2 regions of the Streptomyces sp. NPDC102259 genome follow, and region 2 is predicted to be linked to the other one. Evidence: riboswitches for the same ligand, from Rfam matches in the RefSeq annotation. Region 2 holds a riboswitch; the other holds the start of a gene.
The links. Region 2 has a riboswitch for glycine ahead of gcvP (aminomethyl-transferring glycine dehydrogenase). Riboswitches for the same ligand answer to the same signal wherever they lie in the genome.

Region 1 (12,067 bases), on a different contig from region 2:
CCGCGGGGGCCGCCCAGCGTCTTGTGGGTGGTGGACGTCACGACGTCGGCGTACTCCACCGGGTTCGGGTGGAGACCGGCCGCCACCAGACCCGCGAAGTGCGCCATGTCGACCCACAGGAAGGCCTCGACCTCGTCCGCGATCCGACGGAACTCCGCGAAGTCCAGCTGCCGCGGGTACGCCGACCAGCCCGCGATGATCACCTTCGGGCGGTGCTCCTTGGCGAGTCGCTCGACCTCGGCCATGTCGACCAGACCGGCGTCGTCCACGTGGTAGGCGACCACGTCGAACTGCTTGCCGGAGAAGTTCAGTCGCATGCCGTGGGTCAGGTGACCGCCGTGCGCCAGGTCCAGGCCGAGGATCTTGTCGCCGGGCTGGGCCAGCGCGAACAGGGCCGCCTGGTTGGCGGAGGCGCCCGAGTGGGGCTGGACGTTGGCGTACTCGGCGCCGAACAGCTCCTTGACCCGGTCGATCGCGATCTGCTCGGCCACGTCGACGTGTTCGCAGCCGCCGTAGTAGCGGCGGCCCGGGTAGCCCTCGGCGTACTTGTTGGTCAGGACCGAGCCCTGTGCCTCCATCACCGCGAGCGGAGCGAAGTTCTCCGAGGCGATCATCTCGAGCGTGGACTGCTGGCGGTTCAGCTCGGCGTCGACCGCGGCGGCGATCTCCGGGTCGAGCTCGTGCAGGGGCGTGTTCAGGACGGACATGCGACTACGACTCCTCAGCCGGCGGTGTAGGCGGTGTACTCGTTGGCGGTGAGCAGGTCGTCCTGCTCACCCGCCGTGCGTACCTTGAACAGCCATCCGCCCTCGAACGGGGCGGAGTTCACCAGCGCCGGGTCGTCGACGACGTCCTGGTTGACCTCGACGATCTCGCCGGAGACCGGCGCGTACAGCTCGCTGACCGACTTGGTCGACTCCAGCTCGCCACAGGTCTCGCCCGCGGTCACCGTGACACCGACCTCGGGGAGCTGGACGAAGACCACGTCGCCGAGCGCGTTGGCCGCGTGCTCCGTGATGCCGACCGTCGAGACGCCGTCCTCGGCGACCGACAGCCACTCGTGCTCCTTGCTGTAGCGCAGCTGCTGGGGGTTGCTCATGGCTTGAATTCTCCTGTACGCGGGAGGGTGCTGGTGAATGGGGGACTGCTGGAAAGGCACGTGAGCAGCGGAAATGTGCGCAGGGTCACGCGCGGGCGGGCGTCGACGCGCCCAGTGTCTACTTCTGGCGCTTGTAGAACGGCAGCGCCACGACCTCGTACGGCTCGTGGCTGCCTCGGATGTCCACGCCGACGCCCGTGGTCCCGGGCGCCGCGTGGGCGGCGTCGACGTACGCCATCGCGATCGGCTTGCCGAGGGTGGGGGAGGGGGCGCCCGAGGTGACCTCGCCGATCGCCTCGCCGCCGGCGACCACGGCGAACCCGGCGCGCGGGACCCGGCGGCCCTCGGCGACCAGGCCCACGAGGACGCGCGGGGGCTGCGAGGCGGCGCGCCCGGCGGCCGCCTCCAGCGCCGTGCGCCCGACGAAGTCGCCGTCCTTGTCGAACTTCACCACCCGGCCGAGTCCCGCGTCGAACGGGGTGAGGGAGGTGCTCAGCTCGTGCCCGTACAGCGGCATGCCCGCCTCCAGGCGGAGCGTGTCCCGGCAGGACAGACCGCAGGGCACCAGCCCGACGCCCTCGCCCGCCTTGGTCAGCGCCTGCCACAGCTCGACGGCGTGCTCCGGCCGTACGAACAGTTCGAAGCCGTCCTCGCCGGTGTAGCCGGTGCGCGCGATCAGCGCGGGGATGCCGACGACGGTGCCGGGCAGGCCGGCGTAGTACTTCAGGCCGTCCAGGTCGGCGTCCGTGACGGCCGCGAGGATGCCGGGGGACTCGGGGCCCTGCACGGCGATCAGCGCGTAGGCGTCGCGGTCGTCGCGGACCTCCGCGTCGAAGCCCTCGGCGCGCTCGGTCAGCGCGTCCAGCACGACCTGCGCGTTGGAGGCGTTGGCCACCACCATGAACTCGGTCTCGGCGAGCCGGTAGACGATCAGGTCGTCCAGGATGCCGCCGTCCGCACGGCAGATCATCGTGTAGCGGGCGCGGCCGGCCTTGACCGCGCCGATGTTGCCCACCAGGGCGAAGTCGAGAAGGGCGGCGGCCTGCGGGCCGGTGACGGTGATCTCGCCCATGTGGGAGAGGTCGAAGAGCCCGGCCCGGGTGCGGACGGCCTGGTGCTCGTCGCGCTCGGAGCCGTAGCGCAGGGGCATGTCCCAGCCGGCGAAGTCGGTCATCGTCGCGCCGAGCGAACGGTGCAGGGCGTCGAGCGCGGTGTGGCGTTGCTCGGTGGGGGCGGTACTGCTCATCGGACGTTCGTCTCCCAAGGCATGACGGCGAGGTCGTTCCTCCCCATCTGTCATCGGAACCTGAGAGGTTCGTCGTGACCCCGCGAACGGTGGTCATGACTTGCACCTTGGGTGGAGCCACTGGAGACAGCGGCCCGCTTTTCAGATGTGCCTCGCCCGCGCGGTAACGGGGCCTGAGAGATTCAAGGGAGGGACTTGCTCCTTCGGCGCCCCAGCGAAGCTGCTGCTGAGGACTCTCCCGCGCGGATTCAAACGGCCGGTATGCAGTTGGCGCGGCCATCATTGCACGGCTCGCCCCGATCCCGGCAGGCCGGATCTGTAACCGGCTTGTGTCGGTACGCGCACGAAAACGCCAGGCACGGCGCATTACCTTCTCTTTACGCTCGGTGGGGATGAGGACACCATCTGACCCCAGGGGAGGACGATCACGGTGAACAGGACGACCACGGCGAGGTCCACGGCATTCGCGACCGGCTCGGCGATCGCGCTGCCCGCGCAGCCCGTCGCCCCGGCCCGGGAGGGGTGCGGTCCGCAGCCGGCGCCCGTCGTCCGCGACCTGCGCGAGCGGGCCGGCCGCAGCCCGCACGGCCTGCTCTTCGGCCCCCGTGACCTGGTCGTGGTCACCGGACTGCCCGGCAGCGGCAAGTCCACGCTGATGCGGCGGACCGTGCAGGGCATCCGCGTCGACTCCCAGGACACCCGGGACCGGTGGGACGCCGGCGCCCCCCGCTTCCTGCCGTACGGCCTCTACCGCCCCCTCGTCCGGCTCGCCCACTACGCCGGACTGCGCCGCGCGCTGCGCGACGGTGCGGGCGTCGTCGTGCACGACTGCGGTACGCAGGCCTGGGTCCGCGACTGGCTGGCCCGCGAGGCCCGCCGCCGCGGCGGCACCCTCCACCTGCTGCTGCTGGACGTCGGCGCGGACACGGCACTGGAGGGGCAGCGCGAGCGCGGCCGGGGTGTCTCCCGGTACGCCTTCCTGCGCCACCGTCATGCCGCCGCCCGTCTGGTGCGCTCGGTGGAGAAGGGCCGGCTGCCCGAGGGCTGCGGCTCGGCGGTGCTGCTCGACCGCGCGGCGGCCGACGCGCTGCGCCGGATCGGTTTCACGGGCTGAGGGCTCGGGGGCGACCCCCGGTACCCGCTAGCCTTTCAGCCACAGCGAAGTGAGCGGTTCTCAGCAGGCGGTAGGCAGATGGATTTCCCCCCGGCGAACTTTCCGACGGACTTCTCCGCGGACTTTCCGGCGCAGGCACACCCCCATCCGCACGGCGGATGGCCCGGCAACGAGCTGGAGGAGGTGCTCTCCGTCTCCCTCGGCGTGCCGGGAGCCGGCGGCCGCATCGTCGAGGTGCTCGGACGCAGCTTCGTCTGGGTGCCGCTGCCCGGCGGCGGCGGCCCGCGCAGCGGTCCCCTCGACCTGCCCACGATGGAGCTCGAGGGCCAGGTGTACGTGCCGGTCTTCAGCTCCGAGGAGCAGTTCCGGCAGGTCGTCGGCTCGCACATGTCGTTCACGATCGCGCCGGCGGTGGAGTTCGCCCGCGGGCTGCCCCCGCAGGTGGGCATCCTGGTCAACCCGGACGGCGTGGTCGGCGTCCCGCTGCCGCCGCCCGCCGTGGCCGAGCTCTGCCGGGCGGGCCGCACCCCGCTGGACGGCACCGCGGCCGGCGGCCGGGTCCGCCTCTACGAGCCCGACTGGCAGGACGATCCGATGGACTTCCTGGCCGCGGCCTCGGCGGAGTTCGAGGCCACGGGCGTGGTCCGCACGGCCCGCCGCTGCCTGGCCGCCATCGAGACGGCGGACCCGGTGATGTTCGTGGGCGTGGAACTCTCCCAGTGGGAGGGCGACCTGCGGGCCCTTCCCCTGGAGGCCCTGGGCAGGGCCCTGGGCCGGACGTCGAGTCCCTGGCCGGTCAACCTGGTGCTGCTGGACGTGGCCCAGGACCCGGTGGGCGACTGGCTGAAGGAGCGGGTCCGCCCCTTCTACACGAGGGACCGGTGAACCCACCCGAGGGCCGCGGGGCGGTGCCGACGCGCGGCCGCGCCGCGGGGTGGGCCCGGCCGCACACGATCCGCGGCCCGAAGATCAGGGCAAGCCTCGAGCTCTCAACGGCCGGACGAGCGGAGCGCCTAAGCTGGACTCCGACGCGGGGCAACTTCTCGAAGGGGCGATAAAAAGTGAGCGCTGGCACTGCCGCGACCGGCTCGGTCGAGCACATGCTGCGCCAGGTCACGCCCGGGCGCTACGACGCCTACGAGGCGCTCCTGCGCGCGCTCGCGACCCCCTCCTCCGGCCGGCTCTGGATGCTGCTGTGGCACGGCCAGGCCGGCTCCCCTGACGCCCAGTACGGAAACATGGAGGTCGACGGGCACGGCTACGCGCCGTGCGTCACCTCCGCGCAGGAGCTCAGCGCGAGTGGCTGGAACAGGTCGTACGAGGTGGTCGAGGGGCTGGACGTGGCCCGCACCCTCTACCCCGACCACTACGGCCTCTGGCTGAACCCGCACGCCCCCGGCGGCGGCGTCGGCATTCCGTGGCTGGATCTGCGGCGTATCGCCACCGGCCTGGAGCGCCAGCCGGCCGGGCCGTTGCGGCTGTCCGAACCGGGCATCGAGATCCCGCAGTTCTACGCCCTGCTCGCGCAGAACGCCCACCGTACCCCGGCGGTCCGCGCGCTGCGCCGCGCCTGGGTGCAGCCGGCGCTGGGCGCGCCCTACCTGGCCATCGGGCTCGACGTGTACGACTCCTCCCCGTCGGCCGTGGACGCCGTACGGGCGATGATGCAGCAGTCCATCGGGGCCGTGCCGGACGGGCTGCCGGTGTCGACGGTCGCCATGACCGACGAGTACGACCCCGTCGTGATGTGGATGCGCGCCACCGCCCGGCCCTTCTACGACCGCGAGGCCCACGCTCCCGCTCCGGCCCAGGCTCCCGCCGGCGGGTACGGCTATCCGCCCACCGGACGTTACTGACGTCCGAAGCCGGTCCTGCCGTGGGGTGGGGGCGGGATGTCTTCGCGCGTAGATGGCGACGATAAATACCGGTTTTGTCCGATCTGACCCAATAAGTCAGTGTCCGGGGGCCGTTACCCGCCGTCCGGATAACGGAACCCCTCTACCCGGATCACGTTTACGCATCCATTCACTGCCAAGTCTGGCTACAGATCGCCAAACCGTTGAAGACTCCGGCGTCAGGGGACTTATCCCCTGCGTATTACGGACTGATCACGCCGCTACAGCGGCAAGTGCGGGCCGGCTACCGCCGGTTGAGAGGGGTCCCTGCCAGATGACGGCACCATTGCACGAGCCGACCGCGGAAGCGGCCCCGAGCGCGGCCGAGGAAGCGTCGGTCGCCACCAGCGGCGCCAAGGCCGTTCAGGGCCGTTCCCTGGGCCGGATCGCCTGGGAGCGCCTCAAGCGGGACAAGCTCGCCCTCACGGGCGGCGTCGTCGTGCTCGTCCTGGTCGTGGTCGCGCTCCTCGCGCCGGTCATCACCGGGCTGCTCGGGCAGGACCCGAACGAGTACCACGAGAACCTCATCGACCCGCTCTTCGGCACGCCCACCGGCTCCCTGGGCGGCGTCAGCGGGGATCACCTGTTCGGTGTCGAGCCGGTCAACGGCCGTGACATCTTCGCCCGCATCCTCTACGGTGCCCGGATCTCCCTGCTGGTCGGCTTCCTGTCGGCCGTGGTCGCCGTGATCCTCGGAACGGTGCTGGGCATCCTCGCCGGCTTCTTCGGCGGCTGGGTCGACTCCCTGATCAGCCGGGTGATGGACGGTCTGCTCGCCTTCCCGCAGCTGCTGTTCATCATCGCGCTGGTCTCCGTCATGCCGAGCGACATGCTGGGACTCTCCGGTTCGAGCGTGCGTGTCTTCGTGATGATCCTGGTCATCGGCTTCTTCGGCTGGCCTTACATCGGACGCGTGGTGCGCGGCCAGACGCTCTCGCTGCGGGAACGCGAGTACGTCGAGGCCGCCCGATCTCTGGGCGCGGGGCGGCTGTACATCCTGTTCAAGGAACTGCTGCCCAACCTTGTCGCCCCGATCGTCGTGTACACGACGATGATGATCCCGACCAACATCCTCACCGAGGCGGCGCTCAGCTTCCTGGGTGTCGGGGTCAAGCCGCCCACCGCCTCGTGGGGGCAGATGCTCTCGAGCGCGATCGACTACTACGAGTCGGACCCGATGTACATGGTGGTCCCGGGTGTGGCGATCTTCATCACCGTGCTCGCCTTCAACCTCTTCGGTGACGGCATCCGGGACGCGCTGGACCCGAAGGCCTCCCGCTGATCCGCCCCGTCGGGGATCCGCGAAAACAGCGAGCCGCAGAACCGCCGAAACACGGCGCCTCAACCGTCCCGTGGTCTCCACACGGGGTATCTCTCATCTATCCGGAGGATCCGAGATCGTGACTACCCAACGCACCTCAGGGCGGCGGAAGCAGGCGCTTGCCGCTACTGCCGCGGTCGCCGCGCTGCTGACCACGGCGGCGTGCGGCGGCGGTGGAGATGACGGCGACAAGGGCTCGAGCTCCGGTGCCGCCGGCTTCGACGCCGCGAACAACAAGGTCGCCCAGGCATCCGCCGCCAAGAAGGGCGGCACGCTGAAGTTCGGTGCCGCACAGGATGCCGACTCGTGGGACACCACGCGTGGCTACTACGGCATGATGTGGAACTTCGCGCGCTACTACAGCCGTCAGCTCGTCACGAACAAGGCCGAGCCGGGCGCGGCGGGCGCCGAGGTCACTCCGGACCTCGCCACCGAGACCGCGAAGGTCACGGACGACGGCAAGACCTACACGTACACCCTGCGTGACGGCATCACGTGGGAGGACGGCAAGGCGATCACGTCCAAGGACGTGAAGTACGGCATAGAGCGCGTGTGGGCGCAGGACGTGCTGTCCGGCGGTCCGACGTACCTGAAGGACGTGCTGGACCCCAAGGGCGAGTACAAGGGCCCCTACAAGGACACGTCCGCGGACAAGCTCGGTCTGAAGGCGATCGACACGCCCGACGACAAGACCATCGTCTTCCACCTCCCGCAGGCCAACTCGGACTTCGAGGAGATGCTGGCCCTGGTCTCGGCCTCGCCGGTCCGCCAGGACATGGACACGAAGGCCAAGTACGGCCTGAAGCCGTTCTCCTCGGGCCCGTACAAGTTCGCGTCCTACAGCCCGGGCAAGGACCTCAAGCTGGTCCGCAACACCTCCTGGAAGCAGGCCTCGGACCCGATCCGCAAGGCCTACCCGGACCAGATCACCATCAAGTTCTTCTCGGACGCCAACCAGCTCGACCAGCGTCTGCTGAGCGGTGACCTGGACCTCGACCTGAACCAGACCGGCATGTCGCCGCAGGGCCGCACCACCGCCCTGAAGCAGCACAAGGCCAACCTGGACAACCCGGTCACCGGTTACGTCCGCTACGCGGTCTTCCCGCAGAGCGTCGCGCCGTTCAACAACATCGAGTGCCGCAAGGCCGTCATCCTCGGCGCCGACCACGTGTCGCTCCAGACCGCACGCGGCGGTCCGGTCGCCGGTGGTGACATCGGCACCAACATGCTGCCGCCGTCCGTCCCGGGTGCCGAGGGCCAGAAGTACGACCCGTACGAGATCTCCGGCGCCAACAAGAGCGGCAACGAGGCCAAGGCCAAGGAGGCCCTGAAGGCCTGCGGTCAGCCGAACGGCTTCAAGACCACCATCGCGGTGCGTAACAACAAGCCGGTCGAGGTGGCCACCGCCCAGTCCCTCCAGGCGTCGCTGAAGAAGATCGGCATCACCGCCGAGATCGACCAGTACGACGGCTCGCAGACCGCCGGCATCATCGGTAGCCCCTCGAACGTGAAGAAGAAGGGCTACGGCATCATCATCATGGGCTGGGGTCCGGACTTCCCGTCCGTCCAGGGCTTCGGTCTGCCGCTGTGGAGCAGCAAGTACATCTCCGAGAGCGGTAACAACAACTACGCCCTCATCAACGACAAGGCGATCGACGGTCTGTTCTCGTCGTACGTCACCACGCTGGACGACGCCGGCAAGACCAAGATCGCCACGGAGATCAACCACAAGGTGATGGAGGGCGCGTACTACCTGCCCTTCGTCTTCGAGCGGTTCCTCAACTGGCGCTCGGACAACCTGGCGAACGTCTACACCACCGACGGTTACAGCGGTCAGTACGACTTCGTCAACCTCGGTCTGAAGAACCCGAAGAAGTAGTCCCGGCACACCCGCCGAACGGCACGAAAGGCAGGTGAAGGCCGGCGCGGCGGATCCGCGGGTCACTGGACACAATCCGGTGGCCCGCGGTCCGCGGCGGGCCGAGAGCTGTGCTCGCTTATCTCATCAGGCGGTTGTTCGCCGCCGCAGTGATGCTCGTGGTCATCGTCATGGTGGTCTTCGGCATCTTCTTCCTCATCCCCAAGTGGGCTGGCGTAGACATCGCCTTGAGCTTCGTGGGCAAGCAGGCCGACCCTGCCGCCGTCGAGGGTGTGCGCGAGAAGCTGGGCCTGGGCGACCCGATCTACGCCCAGGTCTGGGAATTCTTCAAGGGCATCTTCGCCGGCCGGACCTACACGGGCGGTGGCGATTCCATCCACTGCGCCGCCCCGTGCTTCGGCTACTCCTTCCGCAGTGAGCAGGCCGTCTGGCCGGTGCTGACCGACCGCTTCCCGGTGACCCTGGCGCTCGCGCTCGGTGCCGCCGTGCTGTGGCTGATCTTCGGTGTCTCGGCGGGCGTGCTCTCCGCGCTCAAGCGGGGCAGCCTGTGGGACCGCGGAGCGATGGTGATCGCGCTCTCGGGCGTCTCCCTCCCGATCTACTTCACCGGCATGGTCGCCCTGTCGATCTTCGTCTACGGACTGGACCTGTTCGACGGGCAGTTCGTGCCCTTGGAGGACAGTCTCAGCGGCTGGTTCGGCGGGATGATCCTGCCGTGGGTCACCCTCGCGTTCCTGTACGCGGCCATGTACGCCCGCATCACCCGGGCCACCATGCTGGAGATCCTGGGCGAGGACTACATCCGCACCGCCCGCGCCAAGGGCCTCAAGGAGCACACCGTCATCGGCAAGCACGCGATGCGCTCCACGATGACCCCGCTGCTGACCATGCTCGGCATGGACCTCGGCGCCCTCATCGGCGGTGCGATCCTGACCGAGACGGCGTTCAACCTGCCCGGCCTCGGCCAGGCGGTGCTCAACGCCATCAAGAACCAGGACCTGCCCATCATCCTGGGCGTCACCCTGATCACTTCTCTGGCGGTGCTCGTCGCCAACCTCGTGGTGGACATCCTGTACGCCGTGATCGACCCCCGAGTGAGGCTCTCATGACCGAACTCAGCAAGAGCGGAGCGGCCGTGGGCGAGCCCACCCCCGCCTCGCCCGCGCCGACCGCGTTCCTCGAAGTGCGCGACCTCAAGGTGCACTTCCCGACGGACGACGGCCTGGTCAAGTCCGTCGACGGGCTCAGCTTCCAGCTGGAGAAGGGCAAGACCCTCGGCATCGTGGGCGAGTCCGGCTCCGGCAAGTCGGTGACCTCGCTCGGCATCATGGGTCTGCACACGGCCGGCCAGTACGGCAAGCGCAAGGCGCAGATCTCCGGCGAGATCTGGCTGGACGGCACCGAGTTGCTGTCCGCCGACCCGGACCACGTGCGTAAGCTGCGCGGCCGCGAGATGGCGATGATCTTCCAGGATCCGCTGTCGGCGCTGCATCCGTACTACACGATCGGTCAGCAGATCGTGGAGGCGTACCGGATCCACCACGACGTCACCAAGAAGGCCGCCAAGCGCCGCGCGGTCGAGATGCTCGACCGGGTGGGCATCCCGCAGCCGGACAAGCGGGTCGACAGCTACCCGCACGAGTTCTCCGGCGGTATGCGTCAGCGCGCGATGATCGCGATGTCGCTGGTCAACAACCCCGAACTGCTGATCGCGGACGAGCCGACGACCGCCCTGGACGTGACCGTCCAGGCGCAGATCCTCGACCTCATCCGTGACCTCCAGAAGGAGTTCGGCTCCGCGGTCGTCGTCATCACCCACGACCTGGGCGTCGTCGCCGAACTCGCCGACGACATCCTGGTGATGTACGGCGGCCGCTGCGTCGAGCGGGGCCCGGCCGACAAGGTGTTCTACGAGCCCCGGCACCCCTACACCTGGGGTCTGCTCGGCTCGATGCCGCGGCTGGACCGCGAGCAGCAGGAGCGCCTGATCCCGGTCAAGGGCTCCCCGCCCTCGCTGATCAACATCCCGTCCGGCTGCGCCTTCAACCCGCGCTGCCCGTACGCGGACCTCCCGAAGGACAACGTGACCCGCACCGTCCGGCCCGAGCTGGCCGAGGTGGGCAGCCGACACTGGGCCGCCTGCCACCTGGGCACGGAGCAGCGGGAGCGTATCTGGACCGAAGAGATTGCGCCGAAGCTGTGAGTGACGACGAGAAAGCGGTGAAGATCCCCGCGCAGGCCGAGGGCCCGACGCAGGGCGCGACCCTCACCAAGGACCCCGCCCCCGGCGAGGTCCTGCTGAAGGTGACCGGCCTCCAGAAGCACTTCCCGATCAAGAAGGGCCTGCTCCAGCGGCAGGTCGGGGCGGTGCACGCGGTCGACGGCATCGACTTCGAGGTCCGCTCCGGCGAGACGCTCGGCGTCGTGGGCGAGTCCGGCTGCGGCAAGTCCACGATGGGCCGGCTGATCACCCGGCTGCTCGAGCCGACCGCGGGCAAGGTCGAGTTCCAGGGCAAGGACATCACGCACCTCGGGGTGAGCGGCATGCGTCCGCTGCGCCGCGATGTGCAGATGATCTTCCAGGACCCGTACTCGTCGCTGAACCCGCGCCACACCATCGGCACGATCGTCGGCGCTCCCTTCAAGCTCCAGGGCGTCGAGCCCGAGGGCGGCATCAAGAAGGAAGTGCAGCGGCTGCTGTCGGTCGTGGGTCTCAACCCCGAGCACTACAACCGCTACCCGCACGAGTTCTCCGGCGGTCAGCGTCAGCGCATCGGCATCGCCCGCGCGCTCGCGCTGAACCCGAAGCTGGTCGTGGCGGACGAGCCGGTCTCGGCGCTCGACGTGTCGATCCAGGCCCAGGTCGTCAACCTGCTCGACGACCTCCAGCAGGAGCTCGGCCTCACCTACGTGATCATCGCGCACGACCTCTCGGTCGTCCGGCACGTGTCGGACCGCATCGCGGTGATGTACCTGGGCAAGATCGTGGAGCTGGCCGACCGGGACCTGCTCTACAGGTCGCCGATGCACCCGTACACCAAGGCGCTGATGTCGGCGGTGCCGATCCCGGACCCGCGGCGCAAGAACGCCAAGAGCGAGCGGATCCTGCTCAAGGGCGACGTGCCCTCGCCGATCTCGCCGCCGAGCGGCTGCCGCTTCCACACCCGGTGTTGGAAGGCGACCGAGGTCTGCAAGACCACCGAGCCGGTCCTCGTCGAGCTGCGGACCGGCCAGCAGGTCGCCTGCCACCACCCGGAGAACTTCGAGGACCAGGCCCCGCAGGACACCGTCCTGCTGACCGTCGCCAAGGAGGCGGCGGAGCTGGTGGCGGACGAGGTGCTCGCGGAGTCGGCGGAGACGTCGGCCGCGGTGGCGGCGGAAGTGGCGGAAGCGGCGGCCGAAGCGGCTGCCGAGACCGCCGAGCCGACCGAGCCGAGCGAGGCCGGCGGAGACGCCGAGGCGACCGAGGCCGGCGGAGACGCCGAGGCGACCGACGGAGCCGACGGAGCCGAC
Region 2 (12,067 bases):
AGGGCGAGGTCGCTCCGGTCACCCGGGAAGTCCTGCGCGAGGCCGAACCGGACCGCGACCGCCGCCCCCGCGTCCACACGGGCTGACCCGCTCCCGGGCCGCCGTCCCGACGCGCGACGCCGTCAGGCGACGCATACCCGCACATACCCCGCACAGGGCGCCCGGCGGCCTACCGTTGGCGCTCATGAGCCTGAGCATCCGCAACCAACTCCCCGGCACCGTCACCGCCGTCCATCCCGGCGAGGTGATGGCCACCGTCAAGATCCGTCTGGACGGCGGCCAGGACCTCACGGCGGCCATCACGCTGGAGGCCGTGAACCAGCTCGCCCTCACCGCCGGCACCGCCGTCCGCGCTCTGGTGAAGTCGACGGAGGTCTCCCTGGCCACCGGCCGGGTCGACGGCCTCTCGATCCGCAACCAGCTCACCGGCACGATCACCGGCCTCGTACCGGGCGGGGTCATGGCCTCGGTGAAGGTCTCCATGGACGGAGCCGAACTCACCTCCGTGATCACCAAGGAAGCAGCCACCGACCTCGGCCTCTTCGTCGGCTCCGACGTCGTCGCGCTCATCAAGGCGACCGAGGTGTCCCTGGCGACGGCGTAGCGCGCGGGAGGGCCCCCGCCCGGAACGGACGGGGGCCCTCACCCACTCGCTCAGTCCTCGTACGCGTCCAGCGGCGGGCACGAGCAGACCAGGTTCCGGTCGCCGAAGGCCTGGTCGATCCGGCGCACCGGCGGCCAGTACTTGTCGGCGGCGGACACACCGGCCGGGAAGACGGCCTCCTCACGCGTGTACGCGTGCTCCCACTCCCCGCCCAGCGCGGCCGCGGTGTGCGGGGCGCCGCTCAGCGGGTTGTCGTCGGCCGACCACCCGCCCGTCCCGACCTTCTCGATCTCCGCGCGGATGGCGATCATCGCCTCGCAGAAACGGTCGATCTCGATCAGGTCCTCGGACTCGGTCGGCTCGATCATCAGCGTCCCGGCCACCGGGAACGACATCGTCGGCGCATGGAAGCCGTAGTCGATGAGCCGCTTGGCGACGTCGTCGACGCTCACGCCGGTCGCCTTGGTCAGCGGCCGCAGGTCGATGATGCACTCGTGCGCGACCAGCCCGCCCGGCCCGTTGTAGAGCACCGGGTAGTGCGGCTCGAGCCGCTTGGCGATGTAGTTGGCGCTCAGCACGGCGACCTGCGTGGCCCGCTTGAGCCCCTCGCCGCCCATGAGCCGCACATACGCCCACGAGATCGGCAGTATCCCGGCGGAGCCCCAGGGAGCCGCGGAGATCGGCCCCACCCCGGTGTCCGGCCCGGCGGCGGGCTGGAGCGGGTGGTTCGGCAGATACGGCGCCAGGTGCGACCGTACGGCGACGGGCCCGACGCCCGGGCCGCCGCCCCCGTGCGGGATGCAGAACGTCTTGTGCAGGTTCAGGTGCGACACGTCACCGCCGAAGTGCCCCGGCTTGGCGAGACCGACGAGCGCGTTGAGGTTGGCGCCGTCGACGTACACCTGCCCGCCCGCCTCGTGCACCTGGGCGCAGATGTCGGCGACATGCTCCTCGAACACCCCGTGCGTCGAGGGGTAGGTGATCATCAGCACCGACAGCTCGTCCCGGTGCCGCTCGATCTTCGCCCGCAGGTCCTCGACGTCGATCTCGCCGTCCTCGGCGGTCTTCACGACGACGACCTTCATGCCCGCCATGACGGCACTGGCCGCGTTCGTGCCGTGCGCGGAGGACGGGATGAGGCACACGGTCCGCTGCTCGTCCCCGTTGCCCCGGTGGTACCCGCGGACGGCGAGCAGCCCGGCCAGCTCGCCCTGCGACCCGGCGTTCGGCTGGAGCGACACCTTGTCGTACCCGGTGACCTCGGCGAGCCGCTCCTCCAGCTCGCGGATGAGCGTCAGATAGCCCTCCGCCTGCTCGGCCGGCGCGAAGGGGTGCAACTGCCCGAACTCGGGCCAGGTGACCGGCTCCATCTCGGTGGTCGCGTTGAGCTTCATGGTGCAGGAGCCCAGCGGGATCATGCCCCGGTCCAGCGCGTAGTCCCGGTCGGCGAGCCGACGCAGGTAGCGCAGCATCGCGGTCTCGGAACGGTGCTGGTGGAAGACCGGGTGCGTGAGGATCTCGTCGGACCGCAGCAGCCCTGCGGGCAGGGTGTCCTCGGTGGCCACGTCGAGCGACTCGATGTCGCCGGCCACCCCGAAGGCTGCCCAGACGGCGGTCACCTGCGCCCGCGCGGTCGTCTCGTCGCAGGCGATCGACACCTGGTCGGCGTCGACGAGGTGCAGGTTGACCCCGAGCTCCCGCGCGGCGGCGACGACCTCGGAGGCCTTCCCCGGCACCCGGACGGTCAGCGTGTCGAAGTACGACCCGTGCACGACCTCGACGCCGCCGGCCTCGAGCCCGGCGGCGAGGATCGAGGCGTACCGGTGCGTGCGCCGGGCGATCGCCCGCAGCCCGTCGGGACCGTGGTAGACGGCGTACATCCCCGCCATGACCGCCAGCAGCACCTGCGCCGTGCAGATGTTGCTGGTGGCCTTCTCACGCCGGATGTGCTGCTCACGCGTCTGGAGCGCGAGCCGGTAGGCCTTGTGCCCGTCGGCGTCCACCGAGACGCCCACCAGCCGCCCGGGCAGGCTGCGCGCGAACTGCTCACGGACGGCCATGTAACCGGCGTGCGGCCCGCCGAAGCCCATCGGCACGCCGAACCGCTGCGTCGTACCGACGGCGATGTCCGCGCCCAGCTCGCCCGGCGACTTCAGCAGCGTCAGCGCGAGCAGATCCGCGGCGACGGTGACGAGCGCGCCGAGCCCGTGCGCCTGGTCGACGAGCGTCTTGAGGTCACGTACGACACCGGAGGCGCCGGGGTACTGGACGAGCACGCCGTTGATCTCCCGCGCGGCGATCTCCGCCGGGATCCCGTCGCTCAGGTCGGCGACGACGATCTCCACGCCCGTCGGCTCGGCGCGGGTCTCGATCACGGCGATGGTCTGCGGCAGCGCGTCCGCGTCGATGAGGAAGAGGCCCTTCTTGTTCTTCCCCATGCGCCGGGACAGCGCCATCGCCTCGGCGGCGGCCGTGCCCTCGTCGAGCAGTGACGCGCCGGAGGTCGGCAGCCCGGTGAGGTCGGCGACCACGGTCTGGAAGTTCAGCAGCGCCTCGAGCCGGCCCTGGGAGATCTCCGGCTGGTACGGCGTGTAGGCCGTGTACCAGGCCGGGTTCTCCATGACGTTGCGCAGGATGACGGGCGGCGTGAACGTGCCGTAGTAGCCGAGTCCGATCATCGGGTCGAGGACCTGGTTGCGGTCGGCCAGCGAACGCAGCTCGGCCAGCACCTCGGCCTCGGTGCGCGCGCCCGGCAGGTCCAGCGCGTCGGCGTTCTTGATCACATCCGGGACCGCCGCGGCGGTGAGCTCGTCGAGCGAGCCGTAGCCGACCTGTGCGAGCATCTTGGCCCGCGCCTCTGGGTCGGGCCCGATGTGGCGCTGTTCGAAGGGAATTCCCTGCTCGAGCTCTGCGAGCGGAATGCGATGGGCGGTCATTACGGAGGCCTCCTGGTCTGACACGACCTTCGAGGGTCACCACGGTGGGTACCCGGACGGCCTCCCCCTCTGTCATCTCAACCTGAGAGCTTCACCGGGTCGCCCGAGGGCACCCGGCTTTCACCGTCGGTGAGAGCGGGAGCCGTCGACGCCGTCGGCACCCGCCCTGCTTTCCAGAGTGACCTCGTCCGTGCGGTACGTGAGCCTGAGAGATTCCGGGGAGGATTTGCTCCTTCGGCGCCTCCGGTGATGTCCGGAGGACTCTCCCGCGCGGTGTCAGCAGCCGTTGTCAGACTACCAGCGGGGTCAACGAGACTCGCTCGAGTGGCCGCTCGTCCCAATGTGCTCTTTTGTAGTGCTTACGGATGAGTTGCGAGCAAGTGGAGGGCCCGTGCAGACCGACATCGATCCGCGCAACCTGATCGGCCGCAAGGCGTTCGACCGCAACGGCACCAAGATCGGCACGATCGACGAGGTCTACCTCGACGACGCGACCGGAGTACCGGAGTGGGCGGCCATACGCACGGGTCTGTTCTCCCGCGACGCCTTCGTCCCCCTGGAGCCCAGCCAGCTGGTCGAGGGCACCCTGCGCATCCCCTTCGACCGGGCCCTGATCAAGGACGCACCGGACTTCGGCGTGGGCCGCCATCTCTCCCCGGAGCAGGAACTCCAGCTCTACCACCACTACGGCCTCGACGTGGGCGCCCCGCCCCCGATCCCCGACCGCGACTTCGGCCGGCTGGCCGGCACGGACGACGGCTGAGCCCCCTCAGCCGCAGGCCTGTATCAGCGCTCCGAGAATCCCGGCGGGGTCGTACAGCGGCCGGGCGCCGTCCGTGACGACTCTCCGCGTGCCGGCGTCGACCGGATCGGTCCGCGCCCAGTGGGCGGAGCCGACGCACACCTCGACCTCCAGACCGGACGCGGTCACATACCGCCATTCGGTGACGGGCCCCCGTTCCTGGACCCGGACCACCTCCCCCAGGGCCGGCTCACGCGCCCACCCGTGGTCCTCGGCGTACCGGGCAGGCGCCGTCGACAACACCACGAGGTCCACATCCGAGTCGGGACCCGCGGCGCCCCGCGCAGCGGACCCGACGAGCAGCAGCCCCACCACGTCGCTCCGGTTCCCGGCCCACCGGGTGACCCGGTCCACCACCCGGCGCATCTCGGCTTCCCGCTCCGGCGACACCCCGGCCGGGTCCGCGAACTGGCCTCCGTGCAGCTTCATGCAGCTCCTCATCCCTCACCGGTGCCACCTCGCGGGACACCGCCACCGCTCCGACCCACCCCACATCGCGTACCGCTTCACTCTGGGTAACTGATCCGCCTCACGCAGAGTTCCCGGTCTCCACCGTCGGCGACTTCGTCTCCGGATGCGGCGCTCCCGCCGCCTGCCCGCCCTCCTCATCAGGTCTTCGTCGCACCAGCGGCAACGGATCCGCCGGCTCCAGTCCCGGATCGTCGGTCCTGAAAGTGCGGACCCTGCCGGGCTCCGACTCGGGCGTCTCGAACCGCACGGTGACCCGGCCCAACCCGCTGCCCTGCACCCATCCGTGTCCGAGCTCGGCATGCCGCACGTCGTGTCCTGGGCGCCACTGATGCTCGACCGGCGCCGACATCTCGCCGACGGGCTCGTCCGCCGGTTCCTCCTCGGACCCGCCCACCCGGTCCTCAGCCGCCTGCGCGAACAGATCCTCCTGCGTGAAGTCCGCCAGCCCGCTCACGCCCACCCCGAGAAGCCGGACCCCGCCCGTCGTGTCCACCGAGTCCAGCAACCGGGCGGCCGCCTCCCGGACCACGCCCGGATCATCGGTGGGCCCCCGCAGGGTCTCGGACCGGGTGAGCGTGGAGAAGTCGTACCGCCGCACCTTCAGCACGATGGTCCGCCCCGACAGACCGGCCCCCCGCAGCCTGCGCACACAGCGGTCCGCGAGCCGCTGCACCTCCAGCTCCACCCGGACCCGGTCATGGATGTCCACGTCGTAGGTGTCCTCGACCGACACCGACTTGGCCTCCCGCTCCGCCACCACGGGCCGGTCGTCGCGGGCCAGCGCCATCGCGTACAGCGCGTGCCCGTGCGCCTTGCCCAGCAGCCGCACCAGCTCGTCCTCACCGGCCTCGGCGATCTCGTCGATCGTGGTGATCCCGGCCCGCCGCAGATGGTCCCCCGTCGCAGGCCCGACCCCCGGCAGGGTCCGCACCGACAGCGGGCCGAGCAGGGCCCGCTCGGTCCCCGGCTCGATGAGGACCAGCCCGTCCGGCTTCGCCTGCTCCGAGGCGATCTTGGCCAGCATCTTGCAGGAGGCCAGGCCCACCGACCCCGTGAGCCCGGTGACGGCCCGTATGTCCGCGCGCAGCCTGATCCCCGCCAGCCGCGCCGACTCGCTGTCCCAGGCCGCTCCCCCGGCATCCAGGTCCACGAAGGCCTCGTCCAGACTCAGCGGCTCCACCAGCGGCGACAGCGCCCGCAGCAGCCCCATGACCTGGTCGCTGATCGACCGGTAGAACGCGAAGCGCGGAACCAGATACGCGGCGTTCGGAGCCCGCCGACGCGCCTGGGCCATGGGCATCGCCGAGTTCACTCCGAAGACCCGCGCCTCGTAGGAGGCGGTGGCGACCACTCCGCGGGGCCCCAGACCGCCCACGACCACGGCTTTCCCGCGCAGGCTCGGCTTGGACGCCTGCTCCGCCTGCGCGAAGAAGGCATCCATGTCGAGATGCAGGATCGTGGGCGCGTTTCTCACATGTCCGATGCTGCACCACGCCACTGACAATCACGTCGTGCAGCCGCCCCGCGCCCCCGGAGGAGGCTTCAGACCGCCCGGTTGCGCCGACGTGCCAGTTCGTCCGCCGGGTTGTGCCCGACGAGCGTCTCGCCGGTGTCGACACGCTCCCCGTGCAACTGCGACAGCGCGCCCTCGACGTCCCGCCACACCACGCCCACGGCGATCCCGAAGATGCCCTGACCGCCCTGGAGCAGCGCGTGGACCTCGTCCGGCGAGGTGCACTCGTAGACGGTGGCGCCGTCGCTCATCAGCGTCATGCGCTCCAGATCACTGAACCCTCGCTCCCGCAGATGCTGCACGGCGGTGCGGATGTTCTGGAGCGACACCCCGGTGTCGAGGAACCGCTTGACGATCTTCAGGACGACGACGTCCCGGAAGCTGTACAGACGTTGGGTGCCGGACCCGTGGGCGGGCCGCACGCTCGGCTCGACCAGCCCGGTGCGGGCCCAGTAGTCCAGTTGCCGATAGGTGATGCCCGCGGCCGCGCACGCCGTCGGACCGCGATAGCCGATCTGCTCGGACGCCATGGACGTCGCCCCTCCGCTGCTCGGCACGGCCGTTGGTCGCTGCGGAGCGTGATCGGCCGCGCTGCTCTGCTGGGGGTACCCCCTGCTCGAGCGCGCTGGAGAGCCCGGGGAAGGGTACGGACCGCTCCCCCCGACACCGAGTCCGGGGGCACCCCCAGCCGTACCGTCGCCGCTGCTTCTCACGCCGACCTCCGTCCTTGACCTGCCTTGTCGACGGTAGGCAGTCACCAGGGGTGCGTCAACGATCGCCACACTCGGCACGCCGAGTGATAATCACCCTGAGAGTGGTTTCCCGCACCCCGTCGCGGGGAAAGGCTAGCCGAATGCGCTGAGAAGTAGCCGTAGGACGCTCTCACTCGCCGTTGGCATTTGCCGAGAACCGGGCGGGCGTCCTCGTGCAGGACGCCCGCGTTCCGCGCATGTGCCGGCTACTGGTTGCTGGTGCCGAAGTCCTCGGGCGAGATCTGGTCGAGGAACTCGCGGAACTTCTCCACCTCGTCCTCCTGCTCGTCCGGGATGGCGATCCCCGCGTCGTCCAGCACCGTGTCACTGCCATAGATCGGTGTCCCCGTGCGCAGCGCCAGCGCTATGGCGTCCGAAGGACGCGCGCTCACCTCGACCCCGCTGGCGAAGACCAGCTCCGCGTAGAAGACGCCCTCCCGCAGGTCCGTGATGCGCACCTCGGTGAGCTCCTGGCCGACGGCTTCCAGCACGTCCTTGAACAGGTCGTGGGTCAGCGGTCGCGCGGGAGCCATGCCCTGCTGGGCGAAGGCGATCGCCGTCGCCTCCCCCGGTCCGATCCAGATGGGAAGGTAACGGTCGCCTCCCACTTCACGCAGCAGCACGATCGGTTGGTTGGAGGGCATCTCGACCCGGACACCTACGACATCGAGCTCGTTCACACAGCAACCCTAGGCCGTGCCCGGGACGTTTGGGTAGTCGGGCCGGGAACGGGTGACCGATCCGCCCAGGGCGAAACAGCCCGCTCAGGGCAGCCGCACCCCGAGCGCCGTCTGCACCAACGCCGCGTGCAGCCGCACCGTGAGCCCCGCCAGTTCCTTCGTACGGGCCTGCGCGTGGGCCCTGGTCTGCGGATTGCGGTGGCGCTTGAGCGGGGCCACCACCTGGTCCACGAGCCCGGCCTCACGATCGGCCGCGGCCTTCATCACCCGCAGATGCCGGGGCTCGATCCCGAACCTGCCCAGCTCGGAGACCAGCGCTGCCACCGTGGCCGCCTCGGCGTCGTAGACCCCGTCCTCCAACGGCACGACGAGACCGTACGACTCCCACTCCTCGAGCTCCGGCTCACCGATTCCCGCGGCCGCCAGCAGCTCGGACCGACCGATCCTGGCGACGGTGGGCGCCTCCGACGCCTCCACCAGAACGGCCTCACCGTCCCGCTGCCGGCCCACGGTCGGCAACGGCGCGGCCTCACCGCGCTCCATGGCGTCCAGATGCTCGCGGATGACCTTGAGGGGCAGATAGTGGTCCCGCTGCATCCGCAGGACGTGGCCGAGGCGCTCGACGTCCCGCACACTGAACTTCCGGTACCCCGAAGGGGTCCGCTGCGGCTCGATGAGCCCTTCCGACTCCAGGAAACGGATCTTGGAGATGGTGACTTCGGGAAACTCGTCGCGCAGCGCGTTCAGCACGGTGCCGATGCTCATCGAGCCACCGTCCTCGGCGGCGGTGCCGTGTCCGACACCGCCCCTCGGTGTTTGAAGCATGGACCTTCCCTGGGGATTCCCCCCGGACGGCGCCCGGGGGCCGGTCAGTAGCCTCGCTGGCTCGCGTAGAAGACCAGCCGGTACTTGCCGATCTGCACCTCGTCACCGTTCGACAGAGGGACCTCGTCGATCCGCTCCCGGTTGACGTACGTGCCGTTCAGACTGCCGACGTCCGCCACCTTGAACGTGCCGTCCGGGTTGCGCCGGAACTCCACGTGGCGACGCGAGACCGTCACGTCGTCCAGGAAGATGTCGCTCTGCGGGTGACGACCGGCCGTCGTCAGGTCCCCGTCCAGAAGGAAACGGCTGCCCGAGTTCGGGCCGCGCCGCACGACCAGCAGGGCGGAACCCAGCGGCAGCGCGTCGACGGCGGCCTGCGCCTCGGGCGAGAGCGCGGGCAGCTGCGTCTGACCGGTGACCTCGGCGTCGTAGGCCTCGAGACCGGAGATGGAAATGGTGGAGGTCGTCTCCGACGGCCGCTCGGGCGTCAGCCCGGGACGCAGCGGCGCGCCGCAGTTGGAGCAGAACCGACTGTTCTCCGCGTTGCGGTTACCGCACCTCGTACACACCAGGGCCGACATAGGGGAAAACCCTCCACCCGTACTTGAGGTTGACGGTTGGCCGAAACCTATGCCGCCGGACTGCGCAGGGTCAACAGACGCCGCGCCCTGGCCTCCGGAAATGTCGCCGCCCTGACCAGCCAGCTGATCCCTGAACAGCGGCCGCTGACCCTCGGCGTCAGGCTGTGCGCGATGGCGAGCGGTCGCGTTGTCGCTACCCTCTCGCGCGCTCTTGCCGAACAACTTCGCAAACAACTTCACGGGCGATTCCCCTTGACCGAAACAGACCCGCCCGTGGGGCAGGACGAACCCTGACTGAATACACCGGCCGACCCGGACATCTTCACAACGTCCGTGTCCACCAGACAGTTTCCACCACGCACCACCCGATCGGTGCGTCGACCCCCCGCAACCTCATGCCCCTGCCGGATGCGCCCCATGCACCCCCGGTTCACTGGCCCGACGACCGAGCGTAGTCAGGCTGCTTCGCCGCTCGCAAGGCATCCACGACGATCTTGTCCGACCGCTCGACCGTCACCGTGGCCTGCTCCTTCTCAAGAGTCTGCACCACTCCGCCAGGGATGTTCAGCGCCGGCTCGAGGTCCTGCGGGTTACCGATGACCTTGAAACGAAAGGGCGTGTTGATCTTGTTCCCGTCGACGCTCACGCTCTTGCCCGAATCCGTCAGAAAGGTGCCGGCGACGACCCGCACCCCGTTCACCTGGATCGCCTCGGCCCCGGCCGCGCGCAGCTCCTGGATCGCGTCGAGCAACATGTCCGCCTCGACCGTCCCCTTCGTGTCCTCGATGGTCATCGTGATGCCCGGGCCCTGCGCAGCCACCGTTCCCGCCAGAATGCCGAGTTGTTTCTCCTTCTCGACCGTCTGCTTCCGGGCCTCCTCGGCCTGGTCGGAGCTGTTCTCCAGCTCCTGCTGCTGCTTCTCGAGCCCCTGCTTCTCGTCCTCAAGACGCTGACTGCGGTCATCGAGTTCATCGAGGATGCGTACGAGATCTTCCTGACGCGCACCGCGCAGCGCGTTTCCGCTGTCGCTGTTGGAGGCGACCTGCACGGCCAGGCCGAAGCCCAGGCCGAACAGCAACAGGGCGACGATGAGTTGGGCCCTCGACACCCGCGGCGGCCAGAGTCCCTGCACCAGCCGCTGCCGGCCGGTCACCACCGGCTCGGCCGGCTTCTCGGCCGCCGCGTCCGCGGACGACGTCACCGGGACCTCGTCGGGCAGCTCCTTGCGGAGCCTGTACTCGGGCGTCTCGTCCTGGTTGCTCATCGACCTCACGCCCGGAAGACATGCCGGCGGATCGCCGCGGCATTGGAGAAGATCCGGATGCCGAGGACGACCACGACCCCGGTGGACAGCTGCGATCCCACACCCAACTCGTCGCCCAGGAAGACGATCAGCGCGGCCACCACCACGTTCGACAGGAAAGACACCACGAACACCTTGTCGTCGAAGATGCCGTCGAGCATGGCCCGAAGCCCACCGAACACGGCGTCCAGCGCCGCCACCACGGCGATCGGCAGATAAGGCACGACGGCCGCCGGCACCTCGGGCTGGACCAACAGGCCGGCCACGACTCCCACGACGAGGCCCAGTACGGCGATCACGATGTGCCCTTCTCAGTCTTCGGCTGCGCTGTACGTACGATCACACTCGGTGCGGCGGGCAGCCGGACGTCGTCCGCCACGGAGATGGCCGTCCTGATGCCGTAGTTCTCCTGCAAGGCGTTCAGATACAGACCGTCGGCGCTGTCCTGGAACCTGGTGCTGAGGTTCTTCCCGTCCCCCACCGCGAGCACGGTGTACGGCGGGACCAGCGGTTTGTTGTCGACCAGTATCGCTTCGCCCGCGGCCCTGATCGCCGACAGCGCCGTCAGCCGCTGCCCGTTGATGGAGACGGCCTCGGCGCCCGACGCCCACAGCCCGTTGACCACGCGCTGCATGTCCCGGTCCCGGACCCGCCCGGTGTCGGAGAAGCCAGAGGTCTCGCGCGGGTCACCGTCACCGCCCGTGGTGGCTTCCTTGGCGTCGTCCACGACCAGCTTCACGCCGGGGCCGTGCACCTCGACGGCGCCCGACAGGATGCTCACCAGATCCGCCTGGTCACTCCCGCCGCTCTGCTTGAGCGCCTCCTGTTGCCGACCGCTCACATCGTCGCGCAGCTTGTCGACGGTACTTTCGAGATCGTCGGCCGCATCGGTCTCACGATCGATACGGTCGATGAGCTCCTCGCGCTCTTTGGCGACGACCGGCGCCGCGACCCGCGCCTGCGCCGCACCGACGGTGACCACGAGGGCCGCGAGCACCAGGCCCACGGCGAGACCCAGCTTCGCCCGCACCGTCCTGGGCAGGCCACCGGCGCCCTCGGCCTGCTTACGGGCGGCGGCCTCGGCGTAACCGTCGTCGAGGCTGTGGTCCATGACGTTGGTGAGCAGCGACATGGACGCGTCCGGGCGCGACACGCGCGCGGGTGTGCTCCGAACGGGGGGCTGCTGCGGCATGCCGCACATCGTCGCACGTCGCGCCCAGTACCTCCGAATGGCCCCACCCGCGTGCCGGACGGGCCCCCTTGGGGACACTTGTCCGGCACGCGCGCGTGCGCGTGATTCAGCGTCCGGCGCTGTCCACGACCGCCGACCACTCGTCGAGCAGGGCCTGCGCGGACGCGTCGTCCGGCCCCTCGGCCCACAGGTGGGTGACAGCCTCGGCCGGGTCCGGCAGCACCATCACCCAGCGCCCGTCCGTCTCCACCACCCGGACACCGTCGGTGGTGTCCACGAAGCGGTCTCCGGCCACCTCCACGACCCGCCGCATCACCAGGCCCTTGACCGCCCACGGGGTCGCCAGATCCCGCTTCAGGACGTGCGCCCGCGGAATCCGCGCGTCGATCTGGCTGAGGGTGAGCTGCG

Region 1: another riboswitch for glycine. It lies ahead of gcvT (glycine cleavage system aminomethyltransferase GcvT); the one in region 2 lies ahead of gcvP (aminomethyl-transferring glycine dehydrogenase).

The regions. Positions count from the first base shown of each region.
Region 1 covers NZ_JBIWMA010000010.1:41,031-53,097, forward strand. Annotated here, with positions in the region: gene glyA (serine hydroxymethyltransferase) at 1-707, opposite strand, end outside; gene gcvH (glycine cleavage system protein GcvH) at 722-1,099, opposite strand; gene gcvT (glycine cleavage system aminomethyltransferase GcvT) at 1,218-2,345, opposite strand; glycine riboswitch at 2,497-2,596, opposite strand; gene ACIRPU_RS23115 (AAA family ATPase) at 2,770-3,459, shown strand; gene ACIRPU_RS23120 (enhanced serine sensitivity protein SseB) at 3,538-4,344, shown strand; gene ACIRPU_RS23125 (enhanced serine sensitivity protein SseB C-terminal domain-containing protein) at 4,560-5,315, shown strand; gene ACIRPU_RS23130 (ABC transporter permease) at 5,629-6,636, shown strand; gene ACIRPU_RS23135 (ABC transporter substrate-binding protein) at 6,755-8,554, shown strand; gene ACIRPU_RS23140 (ABC transporter permease) at 8,665-9,663, shown strand; gene ACIRPU_RS23145 (ABC transporter ATP-binding protein) at 9,660-10,757, shown strand; gene ACIRPU_RS23150 (ABC transporter ATP-binding protein) at 10,775-12,067, shown strand, end outside.
Region 2 covers NZ_JBIWMA010000002.1:3,308-15,374, reverse strand. Annotated here, with positions in the region: gene ACIRPU_RS04610 (amino acid transporter) at 1-86, shown strand, start outside; gene ACIRPU_RS04605 (molybdopterin-binding protein) at 185-604, shown strand; gene gcvP (aminomethyl-transferring glycine dehydrogenase) at 655-3,540, opposite strand; glycine riboswitch at 3,724-3,819, opposite strand; gene ACIRPU_RS04595 (PRC-barrel domain-containing protein) at 3,932-4,303, shown strand; gene ACIRPU_RS04590 (nucleotidyltransferase domain-containing protein) at 4,310-4,771, opposite strand; gene ACIRPU_RS04585 (DNA polymerase IV) at 4,872-6,287, opposite strand; gene ACIRPU_RS04580 (MerR family transcriptional regulator) at 6,356-7,039, opposite strand; gene ACIRPU_RS04575 (bifunctional nuclease family protein) at 7,285-7,758, opposite strand; gene ACIRPU_RS04570 (MerR family transcriptional regulator) at 7,843-8,583, opposite strand; gene ACIRPU_RS04565 (FHA domain-containing protein) at 8,628-9,512, opposite strand; gene ACIRPU_RS04560 (DUF881 domain-containing protein) at 9,595-10,428, opposite strand; gene ACIRPU_RS04555 (small basic family protein) at 10,434-10,766, opposite strand; gene ACIRPU_RS04550 (DUF881 domain-containing protein) at 10,763-11,599, opposite strand; gene ACIRPU_RS04545 (mannose-1-phosphate guanyltransferase) at 11,766-12,067, opposite strand, start outside.